2 regions of the Ferdinandcohnia jepli genome follow, and region 1 is predicted to be linked to the other one. Evidence: a T-box and tRNA genes for the amino acid it is inferred to sense, from the RefSeq annotation. Region 1 holds a T-box; the other holds one or more tRNA genes.

Region 1 (16,504 bases):
GCCGATATCATGATTAGTTCAACAGGTGCGAAGGGTTATGTTATTACAAAGGACATGATGCAGAATGTTGAGCGAATGAGAAAAGGCCGTCCATTATTTATGGTAGACATTGCAGTACCAAGGGATTTAGACCCAGCGCTTGCTGAACTTGAAAGTATCTTCTTGTATGATATTGATGATCTAGAAGGCATTGTCGAGGCTAATATGCAAGAGCGTATGGTAGCGGCTGAGGCAATTGAGGTAATGATTGAAGCTGAAATAGTTGAATTTAAATCTTGGTTAAACACACTAGGTGTTGTACCAGTTATTTCAGCACTTCGTAACAAAGCATTAGCCATTCAAGCTGAAACAATGGAAAGCATTGAAAGAAAAATGCCAAGTCTAACAGACCGTGAGAAAAAGGTGTTAAATAAACATACAAAGAGTATTATCAATCAGCTGTTAAAAGACCCTATTTTACAGGCTAAAGAGCTTGCTGCAGAACCAAATGCCAAGGAATCTCTAGCATTGTTTATGAAGATTTTTGATATTGAAGAAGCAGTTGATATCGAAAAAGGGAAACAAAAACAACAAAATGAACTGGTTGATGTGATAGCAGCTGGTAAAAAGCAGCCTTCTCTACAGTCATAAGAGAGGAATCCTATATGGTAGAGATGAATGTAATGAGATTACATGAGTTTACGGTAATTCTCTATGCACTAAGTGTGTTACTTTATTTTATAGACTTTCTCCATAACAACCGGAAGGTAAACACATTTGCCTTCTGGTTACTTGCATTTGTATGGATAATTCAAACGATATTTCTTATTTTTAGGGTCATTGATACAGGTAGGTTTCCGATATTATCTATGTTTGAAGGACTCTATTTTTATGCCTGGGTATTAATCTCCCTATCGCTACTTCTTACAAAATTTTTAAAAGTTGATTTCATTGTGTTTTTTACCAATTTAATTGGTTTCTTCATAATGGCTCTTCACACTTTTGCACCGGGTCAGCATGGTTCCAGTGCAGTAGAAGGACAGCTAATTTCTGAATTACTTATGATACATATTACAATGGCGATTCTTTCATATGGTGCTTTTTCTCTGTCATTTGTTTTTTCAATTCTTTATGCGATTCAATACAATCTATTAAAGCAAAAAAAGTGGGGGAAACGACTCCTTAGAATGGATGACTTATCAAAGCTTGATCATATGTCATATGTATTGAATTTGATTGGTGTGCCAATGCTTTTACTGTCGTTGCTTTTAGGAGTTTTATGGGCATACCTAAAACTAGATAATTTTTATTTATATGATGCGAAGGTATTAGGCTCCTTTTTTGTGTTACTAATATATGCATGGTATCTATATAAAAGAGTTGTGCAAAAGCTTCAAGGAAAAACAATTGCCTTTTGGAATATGGGAGCGTTTCTACTTCTACTAATAAATTTCTTTTTATTTGGAAGTCTATCTCGTTTTCATTTTTGGCATTCATAACTAGGAGGAACATAATGCGTAAAATTATTGTAGGCTCAAGAAAAAGTAAACTTGCGATTACTCAAACAAATTGGGTTATCCAACAATTGAAAAATTTAGGAGTACCTTATGAATTTGAGGTAAAGGAAATCGTAACAAAGGGTGACAAAATTCTTGATGTAACTTTATCAAAGGTTGGTGGAAAAGGCCTTTTTGTAAAAGAGATTGAGCAAGCTCTATATGATAAAGAAATAGACATGGCAGTACATAGTATGAAGGATATGCCATCTGTACTACCTGAAGGCTTTGTCATTGGTTGTGTGCCAAAACGTGAAGATCATCGTGATGTAATTATTTCAAAAGGCAATAAAGCTTTTGAGGAACTTCCTAGTGGTGCAGTTGTTGGAACGAGTAGCTTACGAAGAAGCTCACAGCTTTTAGCTAAACGTGATGACATCGAAATAAAATGGATTCGTGGAAATATTGATACAAGACTTGCAAAGCTTGAAAATGAGGATTATGACGCAATTGTGTTAGCTGCAGCTGGTCTAAAGCGAATGGGCTGGTCTGATGATGTTGTGTCAGAGTATGTAGAACCTGAAACTTGCCTACCAGCAGTTGGTCAAGGTGCATTAGCAATCGAATGTAGAGAAGAAGACGCAGAATTATTAGCTGAATTAGCAAAGTTAAATGATGAATATACCGAAACAACAGTAGCTGCTGAAAGAGTATTCCTGCACAAAATGGAAGGTGGTTGTCAGGTTCCAATTGCAGCCTACGCAACTATGAATGATCAAAAAGAAATTGCACTTACAGCATTAGTTGGTTCTCCAGATGGAAAAACCATTTATAAAGAACAAGTGTATGGAACAAATCCAATAGAAGTTGGTAACGCAGCAGCTGCTAAGCTAACAGAGCTTGGAGCTAAGAAATTAATTGACCAAGTTAAAGAGGAGCTAAATCAGTAATGGAGAGCGATAAACCTCTTTTTCAAAAAAAGGTTTTAGTTACAAGAAGTAAAACACAGGCAGCTGAGTTTTCTGAGAAAATATCAGCTGCTGGTGGGATTCCCATAGAACTACCGTTACTTGCGTTTGAAAAGCCAGAAAACGAACAGATGATACTTGAAACGATTAAAACGCTAGATACCTATGATTGGCTCGTATTTACAAGTAAAAATGGTGTAGACTATTTTTTCGAATTCTATCATCTGGTAAATCGTGAAATAAAGGGATTGCCTAAAATTGCTGTTGTAGGTACAAAAACGAAGAAGGCATTGGAGCAATATGGTGTTACTCCGGATCTTGTTCCAGCTGAGTTTATTGCAGAAGGTTTATATGAGAGTCTGGAACCATATGTAACAGTTGGAGTGCGTTTTTTATTAGCTCGAGGAAATTTATCGCGTCCCTATTTAGTTGAAAAGTTATCTGAATCAGGAGCTAAAGTTACAGATCTAATTGTCTACGAAACAGTAGAAAATGATAACGATAAAACACGGCTCATTCAACTTTTAAAAAACAAAGAAATAGATATTGTTACGTTTACAAGTCCCTCAACCGTTTCTCAGTTTTATAAGATTGTTAAACAAACAGAGTGGAAAGAGTGGACGAAGGGTACAGTATTTGCTTGCATCGGACCGCAAACGAAACTAGCGGCTATGAAGGTAGGTATTCCGATTCACATTTGTCCTAGTACATATACGATTGATGATTTACTTTTAGAAATAGAGGCGCATTGTAAGCCTAAGGAGGAATAATAAATGGAACAATTACAGTTTGCAAGACACCGTCGTTTACGTCATACAGCAAATTTACGTTCATTAGTTAGAGAAACATATTTACATAAGGAAGACTTGATTTATCCACTATTTATCGTAGAAGGAGAAAACAAAAAAGTTGAAGTTTCTTCTATGCCCGGAGTTTTTAATATTTCTCTAGATTTACTAGAAGAAGAATTAAATGAGATTGTTTCATTAGGAATTAAATCTGTTATTTTATTTGGAGTACCAGAAGAAAAGGATGAGGTTGGTACAGGAGCTTACCATGACCACGGTATCGTTCAACAAGCGATTAAGGTAACAAAGGAAAAACATCCGGAGCTTGTTGTTGTTGCTGATACTTGCCTTTGCGAATATACATCACACGGTCACTGTGGGGTAGTTGAAAATGGACAGGTTTTAAATGATCCTTCACTTGATTTACTAGCACGAACTGCAATTAGTCAGGCCAAAGCCGGGGCAGACATCATCGCACCTTCAAACATGATGGACGGCTTCGTAGCTGCTATCCGTTATGGCTTAGATGAAGCAGGCTTTGAACATGTTCCTATCATGTCATACGCAGTTAAATATTCATCTGCATTTTACGGCCCATTCCGTGATGCTGCACAAAGTGCACCTTCATTTGGTGACCGTAAAACCTATCAAATGGATTATGCAAACCGCTTAGAAGCAATTCGTGAAGCAGAGTCTGATGTTCAAGAAGGGGCAGACTTCTTAATTGTTAAGCCAGCTCTTTCATACTTAGATATTATTAGAGATGTGAAAAATAATTTTAACGCTCCAGTCGTAGCTTATAACGTAAGTGGAGAATACTCCATGGTTAAAGCTGCTGCCCTAAATGGTTGGATTAATGAAAAAGAAATTGTAATGGAAATGATGACAGGCATGAAGCGTGCAGGTGCAGATTTGATTATTACGTATCATGCAAAAGATATTGCTCGTTGGTTGGAAGAGAAATAAGGTGGTAGTGTTGCCCCTTGAAAAAGGGGAGTATCACCTCTAAAATATTGAAAGGGGTTATGACGATGAGAAGTTATGAAAAATCTAAAGCAGCATTTGCTAAAGCTGTAAAGCTAATGCCTGGTGGAGTTAACAGCCCGGTACGTGCGTTCAAATCAGTTAAAATGGACCCGATTTTTATGGAGCGTGGAAAAGGCTCAAAGATTTATGATATAGATGGAAATGAATACATAGATTATGTTTTATCATGGGGACCACTCATTCATGGTCATGCGAATGATCAAGTAGTTGAAGCAATTAAGAAGGTTACGGAACTAGGGACAAGCTTTGGTGCGCCTACTCTTTCTGAAAATAAATTAGCTGAAGTGGTTATTGAGCGAGTACCATCAATTGAAATCGTCCGTATGGTTAGCTCAGGAACAGAAGCTACAATGAGTGCATTACGATTAGCTAGAGGATATACTGGCCGAAATAAAATTATGAAGTTTGAAGGCTGCTACCATGGACATGGGGATTCTTTATTAATTAAAGCTGGTTCAGGTGTAGCCACTCTTGGTCTACCTGATAGCCCTGGTGTCCCTGAGAGTATTGCGCAAAACACGATTACTGTTCCGTATAATGATTTAGACAGTGTTCGTTATGCTTTTGAGCAATTTGGAGACGACATCGCAGGTATTATTGTAGAGCCTGTTGCTGGTAACATGGGAGTTGTTCCTCCGCTACCAGGTTTCTTAGAAGGATTGCGTGAAATCACAACTCAATATGGAGCTTTACTAATTTTTGATGAGGTAATGACTGGTTTCCGAGTTGATTATAATTGTGCACAAGGATATTTTGGAGTTACACCTGATATCACATGCTTAGGGAAAGTAATCGGTGGAGGACTTCCAGTAGGTGCGTACGGTGGTCGTGCTGACATTATGGAGAAAATTGCACCAAGCGGACCAATATATCAAGCTGGAACACTATCTGGTAACCCACTAGCAATGACAGCAGGATATGAAACACTATCACAATTAACACCAGAACATTATACTGCATTTAAAAAGAAAGCTGACCGTCTGGAACAAGGCATAGAAGCAGCTGCAAAAAAATATGATATCCCTTGTCGTATTAATCGTGCAGGTTCAATGATTGGCTTCTTCTTTACAAACGAAGAAGTAATCAACTATGAAGCAGCTAAAACGTCTAATTTAGACTATTTCGCAACTTATTATCGTGAAATGGCTGAGCAAGGCGTATTCCTTCCACCATCACAATTTGAAGGATTATTCCTATCAACTGCTCACACAGATGAGGACATTGATAAAACGATTGCTGCTGCAGAAACAGCATTTTCAAAGTTGAAGGGCTAATATCAAAGGATTGAAGGCAGACCTGGGTTTGGGTCTGTCTTTTTTTGCATTCAAAGGCTACTTTTCCTGCTGTAATAGGAGCTGGATAGAAGAATTCGGCAATAAAGCGTGAGAATCCGACAATAATGTTCTCAATTCAACATAAATAAATTAATTCGGTTGTTTTCAGGATTATTTCGGCATTAATTAAAATTATTCGTAAGTACTTTCAAAAATCAACAATTCTTCACTATTAACAATTCATTACAGCCTCCACTTTATCTACTGATATTTTGTTCTCCCACATATTATTTAAAGAACTTATCATAATTCCCTTAAAATCATCATAAAAATTGTAATGTCATAGTAAATAAGTATAGAAGGGGACTGAAAGGAGGAGTAGCTTTGTCATCTGAAAACTTACGATTTTCGGTTGAGGAATCAGTCTGGTTTCAAAAGGGACAGGAAGTCTCAGAGCTTGTTTCAATTTCTCTTGATCCAGATATTGTGATTCAAGAGCATGATCAATATGTGTCCATTCGCGGTGCATTACAACTAACTGGTGAATATCGAATAGATGAAAATGCTTCTGAAGAGGAAGAACGCGACTTTACGTCGGTAAGACTCGTAAATGAGGTGAAAACTCGTGAAGACGGAATCAGTGTATTAAATCATAGATTCCCTGTTGACATCACGATTCCTCAAAACCGTGTTCAGAGTCTTGATGAAGTATATGTATCTATCGAAGCATTTGATTATGAACTTCCAAAACGTGGCTGTCTGCAAATTATTGCGGATTTGTCTATAAGTGGAATTCAAAATGTTACGCAAACCACACCACCACCAGATGATCCTGTTGAAGAGCCAGCTAGAGAAGCATTTCCTGTGGCATCTCAAGAGGTCGAAGCTCCTGAAAAAGAGCTAGAGCTCGTTCGGAGCAGTTCTTTTGAGGAAGAACCTGTACAAGAACAGACTTTTGAAGAAGTGAGGGCAGAGCAAGAACCTGTTTCTGAAGAAGTCGAGGAAGAGGAAGTAGTACTGCAATCACCAGATGAAGTAGTGCTACATAAACCAGAGAATGAAGAGGTAGAAGAGGTCAGTGAAACAAATAATTCGCACCAGGAAGAAGCTGATGATGATTTATTCGTACCTTTTGAAGTAGAAGCGAGAAGAGAGGCATATCAGGAGCCTGAGGAACTTTTACAGGTTGTTGAAGAGCAAGTCGAGGAAGTGATAGAGGAGAAGGAAGAAGAAGTGGTGGCTACTCTAACACCACAAATTGAGGTTAAAGCAAGACATGATAATAAGCTTACTTTCGGATCAGATAACCCTAATAAAGAAACTGTAACAGCAGTTGAGGAAAGATCAGAGAAAGAGCAAACTGCAGAAGCTAGTAATCAATCTTCTACAAGAAGCGAAAATGAATTACTTCTTACGAAAATATTTGGTAGAGATGAAGTAGAAGAACATACAACAATGAAGATTTGTATTGTTCAAAGTGGTGATACGATAGATAAAATTGCGGAGCGCTATGAAATCTCTACTCAGCAATTAGTACGAGTAAACACCCTAAATGAAGATTCTTTATCAGAAGGACAGCTTTTATACATTCCTGTTCAGGTAAATATTTAAAGGAAATAAGGTGAGGCACTCCCTCACCTGTTTTGTTATTTAAGTGGATTGAAACACTATCAATAAATAGGTATAGAGAGCGGGTGGTCCTCATGGCAAAGAATGAGGTCGGAAATTATGGGCCCATCTTAAAGAAATATAATTTGCAGCCTACACATATAGAAGACCATGGAAAGATAAAGAAGGTCGTAACGAGAAACGGTGTATTCGCGCTTAAAACAATAACAAAGAAAATAAATTTACATTTTCCAGTCTTTCTTCAGCAATTATTTCAACAGGGCTATACGAGAGCGGTACCGATCTATCCTACAAGAGATGGAATGTATCTCGTCTATTACGGTCAAAACTATCATTATTTAATGCCGTGGATACAGAACCATGAACCAACTGACCGTGTCACACGTAATGATGTGATTTTTAAGGAGATAGCAAGGGTTCATCTTACTACATCGAGAAAACAAACAATAGAAGAGGATGAAATTACGAGTCATTTTGAGGGAATTGTTAATCAGTGGGAGGAGCAAAATCAATATCTCGAGTCATTCGTAGAACAAGCTGAAAAGAAATGGTATATGTCCCCCTTTGAACTACAATTTTGCACGTATTTTTATGAGGTTAGCCTTGCTAGTCGGTTTGCACATAATCAACTTGATTGCTGGTATGACAAAGTGCAAGAAAGTAAGACCTTCCGTACCGCACTCACCCATGGAAATTTATCTGATTCACATTTCCTCTTTGATGATAATGGAAAAGGGTATCTATCTAACTTTGAGAAATCAGCTTATGGGAATCCTGTTAATGACTTAGTGAGTCTTTATTATCGATTATTAAAAACATATCCAACTCTATGTGAAAACTGTGTTGAATGGTATGAAACATATCGGAAACACAATCCGTTACGAGATGAAGAGATTTATTTATTTCTAAGCTATTTATCATACCCTGAACCAATATATCGTTGTATTAAAAATTACGAGAAAAATAGAACCAAAAGTGAGAGAGAGCATGTCCAACAGTTACAACGAGCCTATTGGCTTACCAAAAACATTGAATATGTAGCTGTAAAGATTCTTGAGGCAGAAGATAAGAGAAAGCAAGAAGAATTAAATACTGAAGAAGAAGAATCCCATACATAGGCGCTGTATGGGATTTTTTTAGATCCAATCTAAATGCAATGAAGCAGCAAATACTATTAGAAGTGCTAGGAATATGACATCAAACGATGTTGGTAGAAAAATCGTTCGGACTCCCTGTACGATTACAATCGGAATGATAAACTGTGCACAAACATCACGAGTATATCGCAGCCATGGAGGATAGCCATATTTTCGAATTCGTCTTCTCATGGTGTTTCGCTCCCTTCGAGAACTCCTATAATTAGGTTATGCTTAGGAATCATGAAAAGTTCCGCTAAATGTTTTAAAAAAGTTTGTCACGCTGACTCTGCATATGAATAAAGTAGTAAAAACTTGGTTAACCTTATTGACTATAGAGGTTGCAATTAGGTAACATTTGTAGTAGATTATATAATAAATTAAATCATCTTAATTACATGGATTGGGAAGAGTACATCGTCACACCTTCAGAGAGAGAAATCATTTGCTGGGAGATTTCTTAGGACTGTTACGTTGGAAGGTCGCCCATGAGTAGCTTTTATGAATCTTCAGTAGTAAAAGCCGGTGAAGAGCCGTTATCTTTATTGAGAGCATAGATAGTAACATATCTATGAAAAAAGGTGGTACCGCGAATTAACTCCATTCGTCCTTTTAATAGGATGAATGGAGTTTTTTATTTTTTTAGGTACTAGTAAGGAGGAAATCATATGGAAACAACAGAAAAAACATTATCAACCAAGTATGACCCGCAAGCGATTGAAGCGGGACGTTATCAGTATTGGTTAGACGGAAGGTTCTTCGAAGCAACTGGTGATGCTAACAAAACACCGTATACAATCGTAATTCCACCGCCAAACGTTACTGGTAAACTGCATTTAGGTCATGCTTGGGATACGACATTACAAGATATCGTAACCCGTATTAAAAGAATGCAGGGCTATGATGTACTTTGGTTACCGGGAATGGACCATGCAGGAATTGCAACACAGGCTAAGGTGGAAGCAAAGCTACGTGAAGAAGGAAAATCACGTTATGATCTAGGTCGTGAAAAATTCGTAGAGGAAACATGGAAGTGGAAGGAAGAGTATGCAAGTCATATTCGTGAACAATGGTCAAAGCTGGGGCTTGGATTAGATTATTCAAGAGAGCGTTTCACACTTGATGAAGGTCTTTCAAAAGCGGTTCGTGAAGTTTTCGTCACTCTATATAAAAAAGGTCTAATCTACCGTGGTGAATACATTATTAACTGGGATCCTGCTACAAAGACTGCTCTTTCAGACATTGAAGTTATCTATAAAGATGTTCAAGGTGCATTTTATCATATGCGATATCCGTTAGCAGATGGAAGCGGTCATATCGAAATTGCAACAACTCGTCCAGAAACAATGCTAGGCGATACAGCGATTGCTGTTCATCCAGAAGATGAACGATTTAAGCATTTAATTGGCAAGACTGTTATTCTCCCAATCGTTGGTAGAGAAATCCCTATCGTTGGCGATGATTACGTAGATATGGAATTTGGATCTGGAGCAGTTAAAATAACTCCAGCACATGATCCAAATGACTTCGAAGTAGGAAACAGACATAATCTTGAGCGCGTTCTAGTTATGAATGAAGATGGCTCAATGAATGCTAATGCAGGAAAGTACCAAGGACTTGATCGTTTTGAGTGTCGAAAACAAATCGTAAAGGACCTACAAGAAGAAGGTGTCCTTTTCAAGATAGAAGATCATATGCACTCAGTTGGTCATAGTGAGCGTAGTGGTGCTGTTGTTGAACCATATTTATCAACTCAATGGTTTGTAAAAATGCAACCATTAGCGGATGAAGCAATTAAGCTTCAAGCTCAGGAAGAAAAAGTACAATTTGTACCTGATCGATTTGAAAAAACATACCTACATTGGATGGAAAACATCCGTGACTGGTGTATTTCCCGTCAATTATGGTGGGGACATCGAATTCCAGCTTGGTATCACAATGAAACTGGAGAAGTACATGTAGATCATGAGCCTCCAGCAGACATTGAAAACTGGACACAGGACAATGACGTTTTAGATACATGGTTCAGCTCAGCGTTATGGCCGTTTTCAACGATGGGTTGGCCAGACGTAAATGCAGAAGACTTCAAGCGTTACTACCCAACAGATGTATTAGTAACTGGCTATGATATCATCTTCTTCTGGGTATCTCGGATGATCTTCCAAGGTCTTGAGTTCACAGGTCAACGTCCATTCAAGGATGTACTCATTCATGGTTTAGTACGTGACTCACAGGGGCGTAAGATGAGTAAATCTCTTGGTAATGGTGTAGACCCAATGGATGTAATTGCTCAATATGGTGCAGACTCTCTACGTTACTTCTTATCAACAGGAAGTTCACCAGGTCAAGACTTACGTTTCAGTATGGAAAAAGTTGAGTCAACTTGGAACTTCGCAAATAAGATTTGGAATGCCTCAAGATTTGCAATGATGAATATGGGCGATATGAAGTATGAAGATATCGACATTACTGGAGAAAAATCTGTTGCTGATAAATGGATTTTAACTCGCTTGAACGAAACAATTGCTTCTGTTACAAAGCTAGTTGATAAGTATGAATTTGGAGAAGTTGGTCGCGTACTTTACAACTTCATTTGGGACGATTTCTGTGATTGGTATATTGAAATGGCAAAACTTCCTCTATACGGTGAAGATGAGAAAGCTAAGAAAACAACTCGTTCAATTTTGGCATATGTATTAGATCACACAATGCGACTTTTACATCCGTTCATGCCGTTTATTACCGAGGAAATATGGCAGAACCTGCCACATCATGGCGAATCCATAACAATTGCAAACTGGCCAGTAGTTAAAGAAGAGTATACTGATCAAAACGCTGCATCAGAAATGCGTTTATTGGTAGATATCATTCGCTCAGTTCGAAACATTCGTGCCGAAGTTAATACACCAATGAGTAAGCAAATTAAGCTTCACATAAAGGCAAAAGATGATCAGGTATTGGAACAGCTTGAGAGTAATCGTTCATACCTTGAAAGATTCTGTAATCCAAGTGAATTAATTATCGCAACGGAGATTTCTTCGACAGAAAAAGCAATGTCTGCGGTTGTAACTGGAGCAGAATTGACTCTTCCACTTGAAGGACTTATCAATATTGATGAAGAAATCAAACGCCTGGAAAAAGAACTTGAAAAGCTTGATAAAGAAGTTGAAAGAGTTCAAAAGAAACTAGGCAATGAAGGCTTTGTTAAAAAAGCTCCTGAAAAAGTAATCGAAGAAGAGCGCGCTAAGGAGAAGGACTACATCGAAAAACGTGATGCAGTTCGCACAAGAATTACAGAATTAAAAGGGTAAGGATACACAAGAGACGAATCTACTAGTAGATTCGTCTCTACTTATGCATAAAGTGAGGAACAAATAATGATTCATACATATGAAGATGCATTATCTTGGATTCATAGTCGATTAAGACTTGGTATAAAGCCCGGCTTATCACGGATGGAGTGGATGATGGAACGACTCAACCATCCAGAGAAAAAAATTAAAGCAATTCATGTTGGAGGAACTAATGGTAAAGGTTCTACAGTTAGCTATCTTCGAAACATTTTACAACAGGCAGGCTATTCTGTAGGTACATTTACTTCTCCTTATATTGAAAGCTTTAATGAAAGAATCAGTTTGAATGGAAAACCGATTCGTGATGAAGAGATTGTTTCTCTTTTACAAGTTATCAAACCATTAGCTGATGAATTGGAACAAACTGACCTTGGTGGACCAACTGAATTTGAAGTCATTACAGCTATGGCACTTTATTATTTTGGTACAAACCCTGAAATAGACTTTGTCATCATGGAGGTCGGACTAGGAGGCAGATTTGATTCAACGAATGTCATTACACCGATGCTTTCAATTATTACAAGTATTGGGTATGATCATATGAACATCCTTGGTGATACATTAACTGAGATTGCAAGTGAGAAAGCAGGGATTATTAAAGAGGGAAAGCCTGTTATTACAGCTGTTGATCAAGAGGAAGCTATTCAAGTAATAAGCCAGAAGGCAAAACAGACAAACAGTGCTCTTTATCAATTAAGCAAGGACTTCTTTATTGTGGATCATAAGCCTTCTGAGCAAGGAGAACTTTTTTCACTTAAGACACCAAACGATACATATAAAAATCTCTTCTTATCAATGAAGGGGGCACACCAAGTAAATAATGCTAGCTTGGCTGTTATGGCAATTAAGTTATTAGTACTGGAAGGTGTAGCGAAGATTTCAGAAAAGGAACTTCTTAAAGGATTAGAAGAAACAAACTGGGTAGGACGGTTTGAACAAATATCAACACAACCACCTATTATCATTGATGGTGCACATAATCCAGAGGGAATTAAGAGCTTGGTGGATACTATTAAAACACATTTATCAGATAAGAAAGTCCATGTTGTATTTAGTGCATTGAAGGATAAAAAACTAGATAACATGATATCTCAGCTTGAAGAAGTAGCTGACTCATTAACTTTTACTAGTTTTGACTTTCCGAGAGCAGCTAGTTCAAAAGACCTATATGAAAGTTCATCAGCTAGTGATTCAATACGTGTCATAGAGAATTGGATAGAAGCAATTGAAATAAGTAAGAATAAGCTTTCTAACAGTGAGAATGAAGTGTTGCTAATAACTGGGTCACTTTATTTTATTTCAAATGTACGGCATTATATCTTATCAACTAAAAATTAATGATAGGAAAAAAGAACTAAAATGAAGACATGTATCTGAAAATTTGGTAAAATAATCATAGGATGTAAATGAGAGGAGGAAAACGTGATGGAGGTAAGTAATAGAGTTAGACATGGCCTTTGGTTAGCATGGTTTTTGCTATTTCCTATAAGCATGTGGTTATTGTATCAGAATACAGAACCAGTATTTGCTGGATTTGAGATCGATATTATAAGCTTCTTGCTACTTACTGGGCTAATCTCTGCTTTACCTATCATTGTAAACAATGTTCCTATTATGTTTACAGAGGGTGTTACTCTAGCGATTTTCCTCTTCTTTGGATTATTTATCGAAGTCTTAATTACACAAATTGCTTTAGTATTATTGTTAATTCGAGTAAGAATTGGAGTAAAGGATTCATACCGGATACCACTTAATTCCTTTTTATTCTTTTTAACTTCATTTCTTGCAGCAGTGGTCTTTTATTTACTAGGTGGAACACATGGAGTAATTGATATGTCGTCTCCTGGATTCTTGATCCCTGTAATCGGATATCAGATTACTAGATTTATCACTAACCATGCGTTGTTACGTGTGATCAAAGCTACATTATCAAAGAATCCTCAAAAAGAACCATTTATAACGAATGATGTCATTTGGGAAGGCGCAACTATTTTACTGCATTTCCCAGTAGGTCTTGTCTTATACATGTTATATATTGAAGTTGGATTAATAGCATTATTCTACGTTGGAATTCCTCTTGTTAGTTTGTCATTCATGTTACGACTCTATTATTCTAGTCAACGAATTAATGATTATTTGCAAAAAGCATCTGAAATTGGACATCAACTTGCAGGAAGATTAAAGGTTGAAGAGGTTCTAGATGTGTTTATAGAAAAAATTTGTAAAATGCTCCCTGTTGATTATGCATACATACTTGATGTTGTGGAGGATAGGGAACTTCATGTAATTAGAAGTTTTTCTACGGATAATCAAACTGACCAATCATATCCTCCTCTACGAATGGGAGAAGGTATTGCAGGTAGGGTATGGAAAGAGAAGAAAGCAATCCTTTATAATACGAAAAAAGAATTTAGAGATATAACTGAAGGTTATTTACCAGATTCGGCTGAGAGTGTCATCTGTGTTCCTGTTATAAGAAATAAACAAGTGGTAGGTGTCTTTGCACTAGCCTCAAACAAAAGACGAAGCTATGAAAAGTACCAGTTAATGATCGTTGATATCCTATCAACATATCTAGCAGTAGCAATTGAAAATGCTAGACATCATGAAGAAACCAAGAGTAAAAGTGAGATATGTTCATTAACTCGAGTCTACAATTACCGGTACTTTGAACAAGTACTAGAAACAGAGTTCAAAAAACTAGACAATCATAAAACTGGACCACTATCACTAATACTATTAGATATTGATCATTTCAAAGCCATCAATGACACTTACGGACATCAAAGTGGAAATGATGTTTTGAGAGAATTAGCTTTACGACTTAAACATCTAATTGGTAACATAGGAACAGTCGCAAGGTATGGAGGAGAAGAGTTCGTCATATTATTACCGGATACAGAAAAGGGTGCATGTTATGAACTTGCCGAGACGATCAGACAAATGATCTCTAATCGGCCATTTACTATCGAAGATGATTTGAACCAAAGTCAAAAGCGAGTAATGGTTCGTATCACGGCGAGCATTGGATTCGCAACTGCACCATATGATGCAGAAACTTCGCTTGAGCTCCTACGTCATGCTGATCGTGCTATGTATGTTGGGGCGAAGCAGGCGGGCAGGAATAGGGTTGCGGAGTATGTGAAATAAAGAAGCTCATATCTAGGCGATATGAGCTTCTTTACGTATGCTTAATTCCCTGTATAATCAACTTCTAAATCATTGTCATTAATTAAAATATTTTCATCGGAATTAAAAATCCTAATTTCTTTAGCATATACCCCTGTAACTTCATTTCCATTGCCGTTTCCTACACTATTAATGGAATCACATGTTTGTCCTGGACCAAGTAAAGTAACACCTAAGACATTTTTTGTTACTTCAGACAGTGTTAAGGTTTTTTCTACACAGATAAAGGAGTGTGGTTTTGTTAAAATGTCTTGGTAGAAGTAAGCATTACCCTTTACAATAAGTTCTCCATGGTTATTCTCTTGGAAGGTTCCATTCAAATAAAAGTTACCTTCAACAATAGCGTCTGCATGGTTATGGAAGAGGGAACCACCGTTTATGAATAAATCATGCTTAATTCTTAATTCATCTGTATTATTGTAACCACTAATGTTTAAATCTCCATTTGTATAAATACTATTTGCAATGATTGTTGATTTATCAGCGATAGTCAATCCATTTGGAAAATAAGCTTTGTCATACGTATAAGTGTTAGTACCTGTGGGAATACATGGTTCACTTGCACTTCCACAATCGTCAAACCCTTCAGGCTTAGGTGGGAAAAGATTATTAATCTGTATTGGGAACGTTGCAGTTAAAGTTTTGTCAGAGACCTGTGTTCCGTTTTTGTTAATGTAGCCAGTGCTTAAAAAGCTAAATTTATACTTCCCTTCATCTGGACTAAACCAACAATTCTTACTTGGGTCAGAATCAAAAGTAATCTTGTAAGAAGTATTAGAATCAATTGTTTTAGAATTGATAATGGTATTTGCAGTATTGATTATTGTTGTACAAGTATTATTTCTTAAATCAACATTATTAATTTTCACTTTAAAATCCCTATAAAAATGATCAATACCCATTTCTGCCGCATCGGTTGCCTGCTGAAAACTTTCCGTTTTTTGTACTTGTTCTGAACCGCTTAAGGCTTGCGCTGAAAGTACTGTTCCAAATACTGAAAGTAAAGTTATTGTAACAAGGACATATAGAAGTGTATTTCCTTTTTCATTTCTAAAATACATGGTAATTCCCTCCTTATTGCTTCCGATTTATCACTGTTTTAACACTGTAAGATAACGAGTTTTCTGTATCTTCAACATTGAGTTTTATATATAAAGGTCGGTCAGTCTTAACAAGGAGGTCACCAGAAAAGCTTGAGTAGTCCTTCGCTCCAGCAAGTATTTCATAGGAAAGATTGGGCTTACCCACCTTTTCAGAATTCAATTTAACTTCACCAGTTGTTGAATTAAAGGAGAGTACGTATTCATCAGATGTCTGGTGTAAGTTTGTTATTTGACTAAGCAGGATATTCGCTTCCTGTCCTAGAGAAAGCTTATTCTTACTCTTTTCATAATAATTCATGCTATTAAGTAAAATTCCAGTACCAAGACCTGCAATAATAGCAAAGATGGCCAGAGAGGCAAGTAATTCAATTAGTGTAAATCCCTTTTGATTATCAATACTCTTCATAACATTCCCCTCTAGCGGAATATTTTTATTTCATTAAAACTGGTACTGCTGTTACTCCACAACCTAAGGCCAATGTATTTGGAATAATAATCATATGACGTTATTTTTGCTAAATTAATAGTGTCGCTTTGAAACA
Region 2 (16,504 bases), on a different contig from region 1:
TTATTAAAAGTTTTTGCAAAGAAAATTCTACTTTACGCATATCTATCTACAAGATATGTGTATCTCCTTGGCGCTTTGATGATGCCAGAAATACTGCGCTTTCTCTGATCAGTTCTGATATTGAGATTTGTATATCATTAGATATTGATGAGTATTTAATGGATGGATGGAAGGAATGCTTACTGAAACATTACGACCCTACTATTACAAGATATTTTCATAAATTCAGTACAATTTGGCCAAATGGTGGGGCTAGTCAGCATTGGCACGAAAGGATACACAAGCGAATTGGGTATCAATGGAAGCTTCCAGTACATGAGATACTTGAATATAACGGTGAAGAGAAAATTAAGAGACTATCTGATTTTTGGATTTATCAAAAACCAGATACTGAAAAATCTAGATCTAGTTATCTGCCTCTCCTAGAACAATCTGTAAAGGAGCGAAACGATGTATGGAAATCCTGGAGTTTCCTTGCGGGAGAGTATATTAGAGCTAGGAAATATGATAAGGCAATTTGGGCAACCGATGAAGCGTTAAAGATAGAGGACAGCGATAAAGGGTATCTTCATAAGCTAAAATATATTATTTATAAATCTCAGAATAAAATAGATTTGGCTTTGCATGAGCTAAACCAAGCTATCATGTTCTTACCCATTAGAAGAGAAATAAGATTTGAAAAAGCTAAGTATTTACACCAACTTGGTAGAAATCTAGAAGCGTTTTTTACGTTAAAAGAAGCTGAAAAACTAAATCGCAAAATTACAGACTATCATTTTAATGAATCTGCTTGGAATGAACATTTTGTTCAATGGAAAGAAAAGCTCCTAGAGCTTGCAAAAAAAGAAGGTCTTGAACTATGAACAATAAATTAAAGATAGCAGTTTATGCAATTTGTAAGGATGAAGAGCAATTTGTAGATAAGTGGATGGACTCTATGCTTGAAGCTGATTTAGTAGTTGTGGCAGATACGGGTTCTACAGATAATACTGTTGAGAAGTTACGAGCAAGAGGTGCTCTCGTATATTCAATTAAAATTAATCCCTGGAGATTTGATCTTCCCCGAAATATTGCGTTGAATTTTGTTCCTGGGGACTTTGACGTTTGTGTGAGTACTGATTTGGATGAAGTATTTGAAACTGGTTGGAGAGATAAACTTGAAAATATATGGAGAGATGATACTACAAGAGTAAACTATATGTACACGTGGAAATTTAATCCTGACGGAACGAGGGCTACAACTTTCTGGAGAGGAAAAATACACAGTAGACACGGGTATAGATGGGTACATCCTGTACATGAAGTATTGTACTATTATGGGACAAAACCTGATAAGACGGTATGGGAAAGAAGCATTCAACTAAACCATTTTCCTGACGAAACAAAATCGAGAAGTCAGTACCTGTCGCTTTTAGAATTATCAGTTAAAGAAGACCCTGACTATCTAACTAATTTGTTTTATCTAGGACGTGAATATTCTTATTATGATAAGTGGGATGAATGTATTGAAACACTACAGATCTTCTTACAAAAGCCAGAAGCAACTTGGAAAGATCAACGAAGCGCAGCAATGAGGTTTATTGCACGTTCCTACAAGGCTAAAGGTAATCTTGGAGAAGCAAGAGCGTGGTTGTATAAAGCAATTGCGGAAGCAAGGCATTTACGTGAACCATATATAGAGATGGCTCAATTAGCACATAAAGAAAAAGATTGGCCAACAGTGTACAACATGGTTGAGAATGCATTAAAGATTAAGGAGAAAAAAGCTAGCTATTTAACGGAAGGATTTGCTTGGAACTACACTGTATATGATTTAGGAGCGTTAAGTTGTTATTACCTAGGGATGCTTCAAAAATCATATGAATTTGCGAAGAAGGCAGTTGAAATGGATTCGGGTAATCAGAGATTAAAGGACAATTTAGATAGAATAAAAAAATCATATGAACATTCTTTGGAATAAAGCTAAAAACTATCAATAAATGATAATACCAAGAGGGTGTTTTGAAAGGCTTTAGCTTTTGAACCCCTCTAATTTTGTATAAAAAAATACCCTTCTGATTTAAATGAAGAGGGAATTTTTCCTTATGTATCGATATTATGGGGAGAAAGTCTTTTAGTTTATGATTGATACTTATAAGTTTGTTGTGAGGATCCGGTTACTGGATTCTTCTTCGACTATATTAATGATCCTCAACAATTAACAATCGGTACAGTAGGGCAACAATTACAAAACTTTACCAATGCTACAGTGCAAGATGTAGGTGAGGGAATAGTACGTTTCGAAAGACCTAGTGGAGATGCATTCATTTCCTCTTGCTTCATTCAAAGAATCATTCTTGAAGGTCCAGGTAACGGCAGTAGTGAAGGTTAAAAAATCTGATGTCATTCTTGAATCCTAGTAGGATAACATACTAGGATTCAACTTATTTTATATTTAAAACAGGCAAAAAACCTCGGACAAACACCGCTCCAACTTTCTCTTACCTTACATATTCTATTTTATAGGAAAAATAGGAGGTGAAAGAAATGTTTGGATTTTCAATGGTCCAATTTGCAAGAAACTATGGCTCCAAGATGGATAGTAATCTACGAAAAAACCTAGTAAATCTATATCGCCCTTTTAAGTGGACACCATGTATCTTTCATAACACGCTTGAAAAAATAATAAAGAAGACGAGAAAGTTTGAGGTCATTATTGAGTGTGCAGACCAAAAGGGAGTTCATGAGAGTGTGAAAGCGGTGATGGACCGACACTACGGTTGTAAGATTAAACATGAATTTAAGACAATTGATAGTTGTTCAGCGACTGTCACTGCAGCAGGTTTAGAAGAGCTTCTACAAACATGTTCAACTGTTAAGCGTGTTTATTTAAATTCAGAAGTAAAAGCCTTACTCAATGTAGCCACACCATCAGCAAGAGCTGATCAAGTTGTACGAAATGGGTCCAAGCTTACCGGTGATGGAGTAACAATTGCTGTTATTGATACGGGAATATACCCTCATCAAGATTTAGAAGGTAGAATTATAGACTTCGTTGATTTAGTTAATAGTGATCCTAACCCGTATGATGATAATGGACATGGAACACATTGTGCTGGAGATGCTGCCGGAAATGGTGCTGCCTCTGGAGGAAAGTATGTTGCTCCGGCACCCAATGCGAATGTAGTAGGGATAAAGGTTTTAGATAAGCTGGGTTCTGGCTCGTTAGATACTGTCATGCGTGGAGTTGAATGGTGTATTCTCAATAACCAGGATGCAACAAAACCTAGAATAGATATTATATCAATGTCACTCGGTGCGTCTGCTCAACGGCTAAACAATGAAGATGCAGACCCGATGGTCCAAATTGTTGAAAAAGCGTGGGACAGTGGTATTGTAGTTGTTGTAGCTGCTGGAAATGAGGGTGACGAACCAAATACAATTGCTAGTCCTGGTATTAGCAACAAAGTTATAACGGTCGGTGCACTAGATGACCGTAATACACTAGACGGCCGCATGGACGATGCAATTGCACAGTTCTCAAGTAGAGGCCCAACTTTTTACAATGTTCCAAAACCAGATATCGTTGCACCGGGAGTCAATATTATTTCATTACGTTCACCAAATTCATACCTTGATAAGTTTCAGAAAGCAAACCGTGTGGAACAGAACTACTTTACGTTATCAGGTACTTCCATGGCGACACCAATTTGTGCAGGAGTAGTGGCTTTAATGATTGAATACAGAAAGAAAAACAATCTTCCAGTGAGTCCTACTAATATAAAAGGAGATTTATTAAGTGGAGCTGATAAATGGAAAGGGATTGATTATAACACATATGGCGCTGGCTATATAAATGCACAAAACGCAATAAAGTAGAAACTGTAAACCAAGGGTAATTCCTTGGTTTTTTTGCAGATAGGAAAAGCTTAAAATTCTTTCCCTATCTGCATAAGTGCAACTACGCCTCTGCTGTAGTCTATAGGCTCGGCAATCGCCGAGTTTTCTAAATTTATTTTATAGTGGAGACGATAGGAATTTTTATACGTAGACTATGAATTTGATTAATGGAGATAATTGTAATATAGATAGGAAATTACATGTTCCACATATTCTTGCTGAGGTGAAAGGCATGCCGAATTGGGTCGAGGTAGGTATCAGGTCATTTTCTGTAATAATTGGTTTATTTTTAATCATGAAACTCCTTGGTAAAAAACAGCTTGGAAGGCTGTCTTTTTTTGAATACATTTTAGGTATTACCGTAGGAAGTATTGCCGCAGATATATCAATGGATATTGAATTAGATCTTGCTTCAGGAATCACAAGTATCCTAATTTGGCTCTTAGTTCCATTGGCCATATCACTTATATCTTTGAAGAGTAAAAAATTTAGTGACTTTGTGGAAGGAAAGTCTACTGTGTTTATTAAAAATGGCAAGATACTTGAAGATCATCTTGCTAAAGAAAAATATACAGCAGACGAATTGTTAGAACAGCTACGGAAAAAGAGGGTATTTCAAATTGCTGATGTTGAATTTGCTGCTTTAGAACCGAGTGGAGATATAAGTGTACTTTTAAATAGGAATAAACAACCTCTTACTTTTGGTGATATAAATAGTAAACCAACAAAAGGGGGAGAACCGCAAACCGTAATTATGGATGGGGAAATTTTAGAAGAGCCATTGAATACTATAGATTTAGACAAAAGTTGGCTCGAAGGTGAACTCCGAACAATGGGTATTAAAGCAGAAGATATCTTTTTGGCCCAAATAGATCAAAACAATCAAATTACTGTGGATTTATATGATGACCAAATCATAAAACCAAAACAAACTGAAAAGCAGCAATTAATCGATTCTATTAAAAAGTGTAAGACTGAATTTGAAGATTATATCCTTAGAGCAGAATCAGCCGAAGTAAAAGAGATATATAGTAAGCATGTCAATGAATTGAATTTAATTGAGAATTCCTTAACTCAGATTAATAAGAATAAAACGTAGAAGACAGGCTCAATACGTCTGTCTTTTTCATTTTATAAAAAAGAGGAGTAGTGGACGTTGTGAAATATTTAGAGGTGATGAGATGAGTAAATTCGATAAAGAACTAGATCGTTTTGTTTCTGACTATTACAAAGACCATGATGAGGCAAAAGGAAAGCTTGATAAATGGGCATCTAAAAATGAAGAGGGACTAAAAAAACTTGATCAGCAAAGCGCAAGCTTCGAAAGGGACATTGAAGCAAGATTTGACCAGCTCGATAAGTGGTTAGCAAAACAACAACATGAACACGAGAAAACCTTTGGGAAATAACTATCTTACTTAATTTCCGCATATGTCCTGTGCTCTTGTCCTCACACATTTCGACTATTAAACATATTTTATAATGTACTCTTTTAAGAGGAGGTGCTAAATATGGGCTACGGATATGGTGGTTACGGCTATGGCGGCTATGGCTACGGCGGAGGCTACGGCGGTTCAACTTTCGTGTTAATCGTTGTGTTGTTCATCCTTTTAATTATTGTAGGTGCTTCTTTCTACAACTAATCACTGAATTAGAAACCCTATAAAGTACGAGTCTTAGGGCTCGTACTTTCACTTTTCCAGCAACTATATATAAGCAAAACAGTTTTACGAATTACCTGATATTCAGCACCACTTACAGTAAAGGGTCATAGAATATAACACAATGTAAGGAGGCTCTGAAATGGATAATAACTTCTTTAAAAATATTGAAAAGAAAACTGGCGTTAATATGCAGGATGTATTTCAACTAGCAAACTCTTTGCAAAATGCAAATTTTAAGGACGAAAAAACAGTAAGGTCAGTCATTAGAAAAGTTTCTCATATTGCCAACAAACCTGTTAATAAACAACTTGAAGATAAGATTGTACAGAGTATTGTTAATGGTAATGAGAAAATGGACTTCGGTACTATTGCAAAAATGATTAATAAAAAGTAGTGAGTATGGTCTGGCGAGATATGTCAGGCCTTCTTCATTTAGTACCCCAAAAATGGGAGGGGTTGTACGAATTCTATAGTAGACAATACATATTAATGTATCCCTTACCATAATTATTTAGTAGACAGTATAAGACAGGAGTGCGGATTATCATGGGTTATATTTTACCAATTAACCATGAACAATATACACAGTACGTTAATAGATCTACATCTTATAAGACCAATCAATTTAGGCTTCATCACGTTAACCCTATTACCTTACATACTAGTGTAAAAAATCAATATGAACGTATTGATACAAGATTGCCTCAAAGAAGGATTCCTAAACCAAACAATGAGAAAGTTCGAGCACAAATTACAGGTCTTGGCTTATTATATGATGCAACCATATAAAAAAGAGGCCGGGCTAGTATGTTTGTATATACAAGCCGTCCTCTTCAAGCCACTCTGCAATTAATAAATCTTTATAACTATTTACTCCTTTACTTCGAAGTTCAGAAATAAGCCACTCCTCAGTAAATCCACTTTCTTTCAAATTTTCATTGATGATTTGTCCATCACTAATAAGCGTTATAGGCAGCCTAACTTTTTTCTCCTCCATATTATAATCTTGGCGAGTTGGTTGTTCATAAGACGACTTCTTTAGCACACTAATTGATCCATCCGTTTCAAGAATAGCATATTCCACTTCTCGGATAGAAAATACATTCTTTGAGCGTAGAAGATGTTGTAATTGATTAATGTCAAGTTTGTTCTTTTTCAGCTTTTCTTTTATAATTTGTCCTTTATGTATAATAATTGCGGGTTTTCCTTCAAGATAAGGTCTTGTAATTGCAATTTTTTGGGTGATTACCTCAATAATATAAATTAAAACTCCCCAGATTGTAACGGCAAATAAAATTTGTAAAACACCTATTTTATCATCAAAAACAGCATTTCCAACTAGTTCACCTAAAACAAGTGCTGAAATAAAATCAAAGGGAGTTATTTGCGTAATTTGTGTCTTTCCAAGAATTTTTGTAAGGATGAGCAGTCCTAATAGACCACAAACTAAATCTAATACGATTCTAAAATAATCCATCACTTCACCCCATTAGTAGGATGACCATGTGTATTTTTTTTATCCTAGGAAACGTGTTTTTATATACTGAAAAAATGATTAGGAGTTTTTTAGAAGGATGATTGTGGAATTGGAAAAGAAGCGTAGTTGAAAATAATGGTGGGACAAGGTATCTGCCCCTTGTCCCATTTAGTTTATTTCTTTTGTCATGGTCACGTGTGGAATTCCAGCGTCCATGAATATCCCTGATACTGTTTCGTAGCCCAGTTTTTTATAAAAGGTTTGTGCATGTGTTTGGGCATTTAGTTTTAATTTTTTTAAGCCGTGTTCTTTTGCCAGGTCTTCAATTTTAGTCATAATAATGTTTCCTGCACCTTTTTTGCGGTGAGAGGCAAGAACACAAATCCTTTCGACTTTTCCAAGCCCATCAACCTCACGAAAACGGCCAGCTCCCACAGGTTCTCCATTGTCATAAAGTACAATGTGAGTCGCACTGTCTTCGTATTGGTCAATTTCCTCTTCCATTGGTACGTTTTGTTCATCAACAAAAACAATTTTTCTTACAGTAAATGCATCATCTTTTTCTTTGTTGTTTGTAACGATTTTTGCTTCCATTTGAAAATTAACGACCCTTTCCTAAACGAAATGTTTCATATACTGTCCAAGACCCATTTTCTAATTGATAAAGCAAATGGAATCTGTCGATCTCTTCTTCATGTTCAACCTTCAGCATTCTAAGTTGTCCATACACGTCAGAGTGTTCATCACTAGAAAGCTTTTGACCAATTGTAATATGTGGTACATATGCAAATTCAGGTTCTTCTGGAAAAAAGTCAGAGTGAAGTGCTTCGTGCAATTTAAGTAACTCACTGTTTGGGTCAACCTTTAAATAAATAACATTATTAACCGGATAAAAGGAGCTAACCTTTAACACCTTCAATTGAAACGGATTAATTTGGTTTGAAATTTCCTCAAGTTTGTTAGAGATATCCTTAATTTCCACATCAGATGCGTCGAATGCATTCTTTAATGTCAGATGTGGTGGAATTAACGCATAATGTGGATCATAACGTTTACGATAAGAATTTGCGAAATCTTGAAGTTGTTTGGATGGAAAGAGTGCAATGCCGTACTTCATTTGTAGACCCTCCTTGAGAATATGTATTGATAAGCTAATAATGTTAACTCGTGTTAGCCTACTACCAAAAATAGTAATTCCATTATACCAAAGTTTTATAGGTGATAATATATTTGAATAAGCTAAATCTTACATTTTTAACATATAGGCTAGAGCTCTTGGAAGATCTGGTTGCCAATATGTCCAAGTATGTGAACCGTCAAACTCCTCATAAAAATAAGGATACCCTTTTTTACCGATAACTTTTCGCAGTTCCCGGTTCGGAGTCAAGAAGTCAGAAACCTCACCATTCGTTGTTTTAACCTCTGTTTCGCCTGTACCAATTACATGATAAATTTCGAGTTGAGACCCTTGATAGTGTTCGACCTTCTCTAAAACTTCATCATCCACATAAGGAGATTGAAGGATAACTTTCCCGAATGTATTTGGATATTCGAGTGCTGTTAATAGTGAAATAGTAGCTCCGAGGGAATCACCAATTAACGCTCGACCTAATCCTATTTGGTAAGTAGGAAACTCACTATCCAGGAACGGTACAAGTTCTTCACCAAGAAAACGTTTGTACATTTCGTGTTTTTCGCCTTTGGGATGATACTTTTCCCGACGGTCAGCAACACTTTTATATGGCACACCAACAATAATCGTATTATCAATTTGATTAGAATGTAGAAGGTCGTCAGCGACTCTGGCCATTCGCCCAAGGTTAAAATAATCTCTTCCATCCTGCGCAATTAAAACATTGTATTTATAGAGAGGTGAAAAAGCAGCGGGTAAATAAACGATAAGTTCAACTTCTTCATGTAATATCTTGCTATGTATAGTCATTTCCCTAACAGTACCTTTATTAACACTCATAATTTCTAATCCTCCAACCTGACTTGAAATCTAGTAAAACTCATATTGTTATTATAACGTATTACGGTATGTTTATTTAAATGAAAAAACGACAGGGGAGAACCCTGTCGTTACATCCATAATTTTTAAGCAGTTTGTTCTCCTGAATGTTTCTTTTCTGACTCAGTTACATAAACAGCACATGCAGCATCACCTGTAATATTAACCGCTGTACGAGTCATATCAAGTAAGCGGTCAATACCGATAATTAACGCAATACCTTCTGCCGGTAAACCAACAGATGTTAATACCATTGCAAGCATTATTAATCCAACACCAGGAACGCCTGCGGTACCGATACTTGCAAGTACGGCAGTTATAATGACCGTAATAATCTCGACCATAGAGAGATCTACTCCCCATGCTTGTGCAATGAAAATTGTCGCTACCCCTTGCATAATGGCGGTACCGTCCATATTAATCGTTGCACCTAAAGGTTGAACAAAGCTACTTATTGGTTCTGGCACCTTTAGATTCTTTTGGGCAGTTTCCATTGAGACTGGTAAGGTTGCACTACTGCTTGACGTACTAAACGCAACTGTCATCGCAGGTGCAAAGCCTTTGAAAAATTCAATTGGATTCATTTTGCCTAGTAACGCGACTGTTCCTCCATATGTTATGAAAGCATGAATCAGTAAAGCGCCAAGAACGACTAGGAAATATGATAGCATTGCTTTAATTGCATCATAACCTTGGCTACCAATTGCAGTTGCAATTAATCCAAATGTACCGTATGGAGCAACCTTCATAACAAGATTTACTAAATACATCATGATTTCATTTGCCTGCTCAAAGAGATTTAGGATCCCTTTCGTTTTATCACCAAGTACTGTTAGAGCCAATCCCACAAAAATTGAAAATGCTATTATCTGTAACATATTCGCTTGTGTCATTGCTTCAACAGGGTTTGTCGGGATAATGCCCAGTAAGGTCTCCATAATAGGTGGTGCTTCTGTCTGACCTTCATATTGTAAGCCTTCAGTTTGGAAGTTACCGCCTGCTCCAGGCTGAATAACAGCAGCTAAGGACAAACCAATAATTATTGCGATAGTGGTTGTAACTAAGAAATAGCCAATCGTTTTAGCACCAATTCTTCCGAGCTTTTTGGGATCACCGAGACCAGCAACTCCTAGAGTAATAGAAATGAAGACTATTGGAACAACAAGCATTTTAATAAGATTTAAGAAAATTTGTCCTAGTGGTTTGAATAGCCAATAATTTAAATCCTCGAATAAAGCCGGTGAAGTAAGATTAAGAATAAAACCAACAAGTGCACCTAAACCTAAACCGAGTAAGATTTTTTTCGTTAGTGACATAAATTACCTCCTCTTAAAAAGTAGTTTTCTATTTATCCTGGCAGCATAAGGTAAGGTAATGACAGCATTTTTTCGTAGCGGAGAAAGTTTTAAGATACAAAAAACCACGAGAGTAGGCTCGTGGCTTAAATAGTCAAAAAAATGCAGAACTATGCTCTCTCCAGATGCTTACGAGGTTAGCTGTCGGATTCGGATGAAGAGTTTCTCCTACCTTTATAAAAAAGGATTCACCCCGAGTGCCCTTATGCACGTTATGGTTCCCCCGTTTCCCAAATTGGGAATTCAGCGAATATTAAATTGTGCTTTGCCTTAGTAATATATTTATAGCTCATAGAAAAGCTTTATGTCAACATTTTAACACTTTTTCGCAACCAATGGTGTTGTTAATATTTCCCGTAGACTCACTATTGTTTATTATTGACAAACTAGTCATTCGAAGGTATATTATGAATAATTCTTATATACGATTCCGTAGCTCAGCTGGGAGAGCGCTACCTTGACAGGGTAGAGGTCGCTGGTTCGATCCCAGTCGGAATCATCTAATTTAAAGGCTACAATCCCAAAGGGTTGTGGCCTTTTTCCATATAACAAAGTCTGAAATAATAAAAAGGTAGCTGGGTGTTTTACTCATTTTTATACGTTAAAGTGTCCCATAGACAATTTCATCATATAAAGACAGTAAAAGAGAATAAGGAGTGTTTAAAGTATGGGAGAAGTTGTGGGAATTGAGAAAAATATCAAGCAAAGTCCAAGTACACCTAATCAATATCAACCAAAAGAGTCAAACAAAAGATTAATTAAATATCGCTACGAAGATAACTACTCTAATTTGGTGAGGTATTACCAAAAGATAATGTTTGACGTTTATTATAATGAGTTTATGAAATGTCCTAAAAAAACAAATTAATAAAACTAAATAGAATTTGAACTGGAGATTCTTAGACTTATTTTTCAAGTCTTTTTTTTTGTTTTTACATAGCAATTCGAACAGGATAGTCAAATGCTTTTTTCTAAAAATACCCTAGTTATTCTCAGGAAAAAGGGAAGCTATCAATCAGGGAAAGAATGTCTAGAGTAAGGAAAAATAGCCAACATAGTTCAGGATAAAACACCTGCAAAATAAGGATGTTCCCCGATATTTTATTTTTCCTGTTAACACTATACTTACAGTATAAAGTAGTTAATCAAATCCTAAGGGATTGGGAGGAAAATAAAATGATGAATACATTTTTAAGAGAAAACAAAGTTGCAGCAGCTATTATGGTGTTTTTAAGAGTTTACTTAGGTTATCAGTGGATCACATCTGGTTGGGGGAAAATCGTAGGTGGTTTTGATGCAGGTGGATTTTTACAAGGGGCTATACAAAAGGCGACAGGAGATCATCCAGCAGTTCAAGGCTGGTGGGCTAGCTTCCTAGACGGATTTGCAATTCCAAACGTTGGTTTGTTCAACGTATTAGTACCTTGGGGCGAGTTACTAGTTGGTATAGCATTAATCTTAGGTTTATTCACAACCTTCTCAGCACTAATGGGTATTACAATGAACTTCGCGTTCATGTTCTCTGGAACAACCAGCACAAACCCACAAATGGTGTTACTAACAATTTTTATCCTAGTTGCAGGAAGCAACGCTGGTAAATTTGGTCTTGATTACTATGTAATACCTTTTGTTAAGAAGGTTATTGGTAGAAAACAAGACAAGACAGTGGCAGTTTCTAAATAACCATGTAATAAGAATGGACCCAGTCATGGGTCCATTTTTCGTGTTAGTTAAAAAACGTAGGAGCATGAATAGTAATCTTTATTTCATATAAAGAAAGTTGATATCTCCCGGAAGTTATTAGAAGATAAAATAAGACATAATTTAAGAGGAGGATATCTATGAATCAATCATCTCAAAACAGCCCAAGAGAATTTGTTTCCGATTTAACCTTACAAACAATAGAAGATCTACTAAAGGATGCGAAAGTTCAAGAGGGATTAGAATTCCTTAAACAAGATAACGAGTTTACGACTAAAGAACAAATTGAGATTACCGAAATCTCGGCACCAACTTTCGAAGAGGAAGAAAGAGGTTTAGATTATCAAAAAAGGTTAGTACAATATGGGCTAACAAATGTAAAAACAGATGATCAAGGAAATGTATTTGGTATTAGAGAAGGCTCTGGTAATGGCCCTAAATTAGTTGTCTGTGCTCATCTAGATACTGTATTTCCAGCTGGCACAGATGTTAAAGCAAAACATATAGATGGAAAAATTTTTGCCCCGGGTATAGCGGATGATGGTAGAGGGTTAGCTGCTGTTCTAACCTTGCTTAGAGCGTTTGAAAAAACGGGTATACATACTATGGGTGATATTATATTTGGTGCAACTGTTGGTGAAGAGGGATTAGGGGATTTGAATGGTGTGAAAGCACTTTTCGAAAATAACCAAAGCATTGATGGTTTTATATCAATAGAACCAGGTAGTCCAGAACGAATCACCTATCTTGCAACAGGAAGCCGAAGATATAGTGTTACCTATAAAGGGCAAGGTGGCCATAGTTTTGGAGACTTTGGTAAACCAAGCGCTATTCATGCATTAGGAAGGGCTATTTCTAAAATTAGTGACATTCAAACACCAGTAGAACCAAAAACAACATTTAATGTTGGAATTATTAATGGTGGAACATCCGTTAATACGATATCTGCAAGTGCAGAAATGCTGCTTGATTTACGTTCCACATCTTCTGAAGAGTTAGCAAAATTAGAAGAAAAGGTACTTACTATTATAAAGAAAGCAGCTGTAGAAGAGAATGAACGATGGGATTCGGACGAGATACAAGTTGAAATTACATTAGTAGGAGATCGGCCAGCAGGTTCACAAGCTAAAGATAGTACTATTGTTCAAGTAGCGTTAGCTTCGACTGCAGGTATTGGTTTTGAACCAATTTTAACTTCTCCTAGTAGCACAGATTCAAATGTGCCTATTAGTCTAGGAATACCGGCTGTTACATTAGGAGGAGGGGGAGATTTTGGTGGCTGTCATACCCTCGAGGAATTCTATGATCCTACCGATGCTTATTACGGTGTTCAAGGGATATTCCTAACCATTCTAGGTCTTGTCGGAGTTGAACATGTAACACAACCACTATTACCAAAAAGGTAAGGGTGAAGCACTCTCTTTCTTTTACTAACTACTAATAGCGTGAGGGTATATAACCTTCCAACACACTTTCTATAGGCAAACTAACCAACCTTGTGATAAAAGGATGAATGCCCAGTCCAAAATAGTATATATGTAATAAGCTATATAGACTGTCATTATACAAAGATGGAAGGAGCAATTAGATGTATAGATATATGACACCATATATAGAAGATCAGAGAAATATCGGTTATGGAGTTGGACCATTAGCGGCAGGGTTACTAGGTGCTGGTATAGGCTATTTAGGAGCAGGATTACTTGGTCCAGGATATGGAGGATATGGAGGATATGGATATCCAGGTGGCCCTGGTTTTGGTGGATTCGGCCCTGGTGGTTATGGAATCGGCTACCCTGGAGTAGGCTATGGTTACGGTCCAGGGTTTGGTGGTTATGGAAAGGGTTATGGAAAAGGGTACGGCAAAGGTTATGGAAAGGGATTTGGAAAAGGATTTGGACATAAAGGTTTTGGTGGAGGACATGGATATCCAGGTTATGGTCATAGGTACTAGTAACAGGAATGTATACTAAATATAGCTACTTTCAAAACCTAAGTAATAAATAAAAATGGGTGTTTAATAGAAACGGATTAAATGTACCTGGCATACCCTGAACAAAGGGGGTGCCACTTTGATTGTGTGGTTACAGACGAACTCGGTACTACTGTTAATCATCCTCTCAATCCCAATTATTTTTTTTAGTCTTTCAAAATCTCTTTTGAATATTGCGAAACGAAATAGATTTGATAAATGAAAGTAGACCGCTATTTTGGCGGTCTATTTCGTTATTGCATAAAGCTAATGCGGTTTTAGTACAACTTTGATACAATCATCAGTCTTTGTATCGAAAACTTCATATCCATGTTTTGCTTGCTCTAATGGGATCACATGAGTAATAATGTCACTTGGATCAAATTTGCCATCTGAGATCAGCTTATAAAGCTTAGGAATTACAGGAATAACATGGGCTTGTCCCATTTTCAGCTGCACATTTCGTTCGAAAATATCACCTAATGGAAATGCATTATATCTCATTCCATAAACACCTGTAATTTGAATTGTTCCACACTTTCGTACTGCTTGAGCAGCCATAACAATTGCTCCCATTGCTCCGCCGTGTAGTTTTAAACCAGTAGCTAAGAATTCCATTGGAGACATTTTACCGTCCATACCTACACAGTCTATTACAACGTCTGCTCCGCCATGAGTAATCTCTTTTAAATGATTTCCGATATTTTTTTCACTTTCAAAATTAACGATTTCTACGTTGTTTGTCTTTTTTGCATGTTGTAAACGGTAATCAACATAGTCAACAGCAATGACTCGTTTGGCTCCAAATAGCCAAGCAAATTTTTGGGCTAATAAGCCAACGGGACCACAACCGAGAATAATAACTGTGTCGTCTTTTTTTACGCCAGCGTTCTCAACAGTCCAATATGCTGTTGAGGCAGCATCTGCAAGTAGTACAAGCTTTTCATCTTCTAATTCACTATCTTCCGGTACCTTAAAGGGCGTGAAATTTCCATAAGGTACTCGTAAATATTCAGCTTGACCACCAGCAAAACCACCAGTCGTTTCAGAGTATCCCAGGAATCCACCCATATCTCCATGCTCATTTGCATTGTCACACTGACTGGTAAAGTCATTACTACAATACCAACACTTACCGCAGCTCATATTAAAAGGAACAATAACCCGGTCCCCTTTTTTAAGGTTGGTTACTTCAGGACCAACTTCTTCTACAATCCCAACAGGTTCATGACCAATAATGAAATTTTCGGGGGTGTTTGGAATCATACCGTGGATTAAATGTAAATCTGAACCACAGATAGCTGAACTCGTAACCTTTATTACAATATCATCTGCTTTTTGTATTTTGGGATCTTCCACTTCTTTGACGGCTACATCTTTAATACCTTGATATGTAACAGCTTTCATGTATTTTTCCTCCTGCAATCTATTTATTAGGGGTTGCAAACGTACCTTTTCTATCAGTGTCGTTAGGGAAGAGTTCCATTCTGGCAATTGCTAGTGCCATATCTGCAGACTTGATGTCTAATTCTATTTGTTTTTCAACATCATTTGGGTATAACCATCCTTTACTAATCATTAGTTCGGAAATTTCTTGGTGCAGATCGATAGCTCTATCCATTTGACTAAATAATGCTTGCCTCAATTCTGGATTAGCTGTTTCCGTTAGGGCCACTGAATAATAACGGATTCCAGTTTTTACAGATAATAAAAAATCCATTGCAAACGAGGCATCAGCCATCTTGGGCATACCTTCAGCATACTTGGGATCAAGATAATCTTGGTTCATTTAATTATCACCTCTTAGTGTTTTGTTCTAGCCTTTTCGTACAATTTTTTTAGCTCTTCAATATCCTCTATTGATTGTTTTACATCCTTTTCCATTAATGCCTTTAAATCATTGTCAAAACAAATTCCCTGCATTAACTTCGAACGTACTAAACAGATTGTTTTAAAATTTATCATTTCATGAGTATCCATTGTTTCGTGATAGCCTAACGCATGTTGTTCCATCTTTGTCACTCCTTTTAGTTTAGGATGACCTTTTTTAATAAATAATCATTCAATATAAGGAAGTTTTTAAATTCCAAAATTAGTAAAAGAGTGAAAGGGAATAAGTTACCGAGGCGTAGGCACTCTAAAACTAAGATGATTTGAAAGGAGATTAACGATGACACACTACATGGGGCTACATGAAACCTTGGAAGTACATGAACTCTTAACCTTTAAAAACCTTTCCATAACAAAATCCATTACAATGAGTAAATTGGTTCAAGATCCACAGCTGCGTGCCATCTTATCTAATGATGTTGATTCAGGTAGAAAATTCATAACTCAACTTCAACAATTAATTACAGATAGGAGCCAGAACAATGAATGATTTAATGAAGAAATTTATGGGGATGGGCGGCATGACAGATAAGGTCATTGCAACTGATTTTCTTA

The links. The T-box of region 1 lies ahead of AB3M96_RS03440 (valine--tRNA ligase). A T-box ahead of a tRNA ligase gene usually reads a tRNA of that ligase, here a tRNA-Val.
Region 2: it has a tRNA-Val gene. The T-box ahead of AB3M96_RS03440 (valine--tRNA ligase) is inferred to sense a tRNA for this amino acid. The anticodon was not compared.

What each region holds. Positions count from the first base shown of each region.
Region 1 is NZ_JBFOKR010000002.1:290,575-307,078, reverse strand. It holds gene hemA (glutamyl-tRNA reductase) at 1-630, shown strand, start outside; gene AB3M96_RS03480 (cytochrome C assembly family protein) at 645-1,478, shown strand; gene hemC (hydroxymethylbilane synthase) at 1,493-2,425, shown strand; gene AB3M96_RS03470 (uroporphyrinogen-III synthase) at 2,425-3,213, shown strand; gene hemB (porphobilinogen synthase) at 3,217-4,197, shown strand; gene hemL (glutamate-1-semialdehyde 2,1-aminomutase) at 4,263-5,552, shown strand; gene spoVID (stage VI sporulation protein D) at 5,937-7,163, shown strand; gene ysxE (spore coat protein YsxE) at 7,256-8,299, shown strand; gene AB3M96_RS03445 (hypothetical protein) at 8,318-8,509, opposite strand; T-box leader at 8,708-8,932, shown strand; gene AB3M96_RS03440 (valine--tRNA ligase) at 8,986-11,628, shown strand; gene AB3M96_RS03435 (bifunctional folylpolyglutamate synthase/dihydrofolate synthase) at 11,695-13,008, shown strand; gene AB3M96_RS03430 (sensor domain-containing diguanylate cyclase) at 13,096-14,820, shown strand; gene AB3M96_RS03425 (type II secretion system protein) at 14,862-15,920, opposite strand; gene AB3M96_RS03420 (PulJ/GspJ family protein) at 15,934-16,368, opposite strand; gene AB3M96_RS03415 (prepilin-type N-terminal cleavage/methylation domain-containing protein) at 16,380-16,504, opposite strand, start outside.
Region 2 is NZ_JBFOKR010000024.1:6,381-22,884, reverse strand. It holds gene AB3M96_RS20855 (glycosyltransferase) at 1-863, shown strand, start outside; gene AB3M96_RS20850 (tetratricopeptide repeat-containing glycosyltransferase) at 860-1,960, shown strand; gene AB3M96_RS20845 (hypothetical protein) at 2,249-2,371, shown strand; gene AB3M96_RS20840 (S8 family peptidase) at 2,527-3,858, shown strand; gene AB3M96_RS20835 (DUF421 domain-containing protein) at 4,112-4,978, shown strand; gene AB3M96_RS20830 (hypothetical protein) at 5,061-5,288, shown strand; gene AB3M96_RS20825 (YjcZ family sporulation protein) at 5,391-5,522, shown strand; gene spoVIF (sporulation-specific transcription regulator SpoVIF) at 5,683-5,937, shown strand; gene AB3M96_RS20815 (hypothetical protein) at 6,090-6,332, shown strand; gene AB3M96_RS20810 (YetF domain-containing protein) at 6,346-7,020, opposite strand; gene AB3M96_RS20805 (GNAT family N-acetyltransferase) at 7,189-7,614, opposite strand; gene AB3M96_RS20800 (YjcG family protein) at 7,622-8,137, opposite strand; gene AB3M96_RS20795 (alpha/beta hydrolase) at 8,267-8,992, opposite strand; gene AB3M96_RS20790 (dicarboxylate/amino acid:cation symporter) at 9,118-10,347, opposite strand; cyclic di-AMP (ydaO/yuaA leader) riboswitch at 10,497-10,645, opposite strand; tRNA gene AB3M96_RS20785 (tRNA-Val) at 10,813-10,885, shown strand; gene AB3M96_RS20780 (hypothetical protein) at 11,054-11,254, shown strand; gene AB3M96_RS20775 (DoxX family protein) at 11,563-12,069, shown strand; gene AB3M96_RS20770 (M20/M25/M40 family metallo-hydrolase) at 12,228-13,493, shown strand; gene AB3M96_RS20765 (hypothetical protein) at 13,676-14,041, shown strand; gene AB3M96_RS20760 (zinc-dependent alcohol dehydrogenase) at 14,327-15,466, opposite strand; gene AB3M96_RS20755 (spore coat protein) at 15,486-15,848, opposite strand; gene AB3M96_RS20750 (spore coat protein) at 15,863-16,072, opposite strand; gene AB3M96_RS20745 (hypothetical protein) at 16,230-16,439, shown strand; gene AB3M96_RS20740 (spore coat protein) at 16,432-16,504, shown strand, end outside.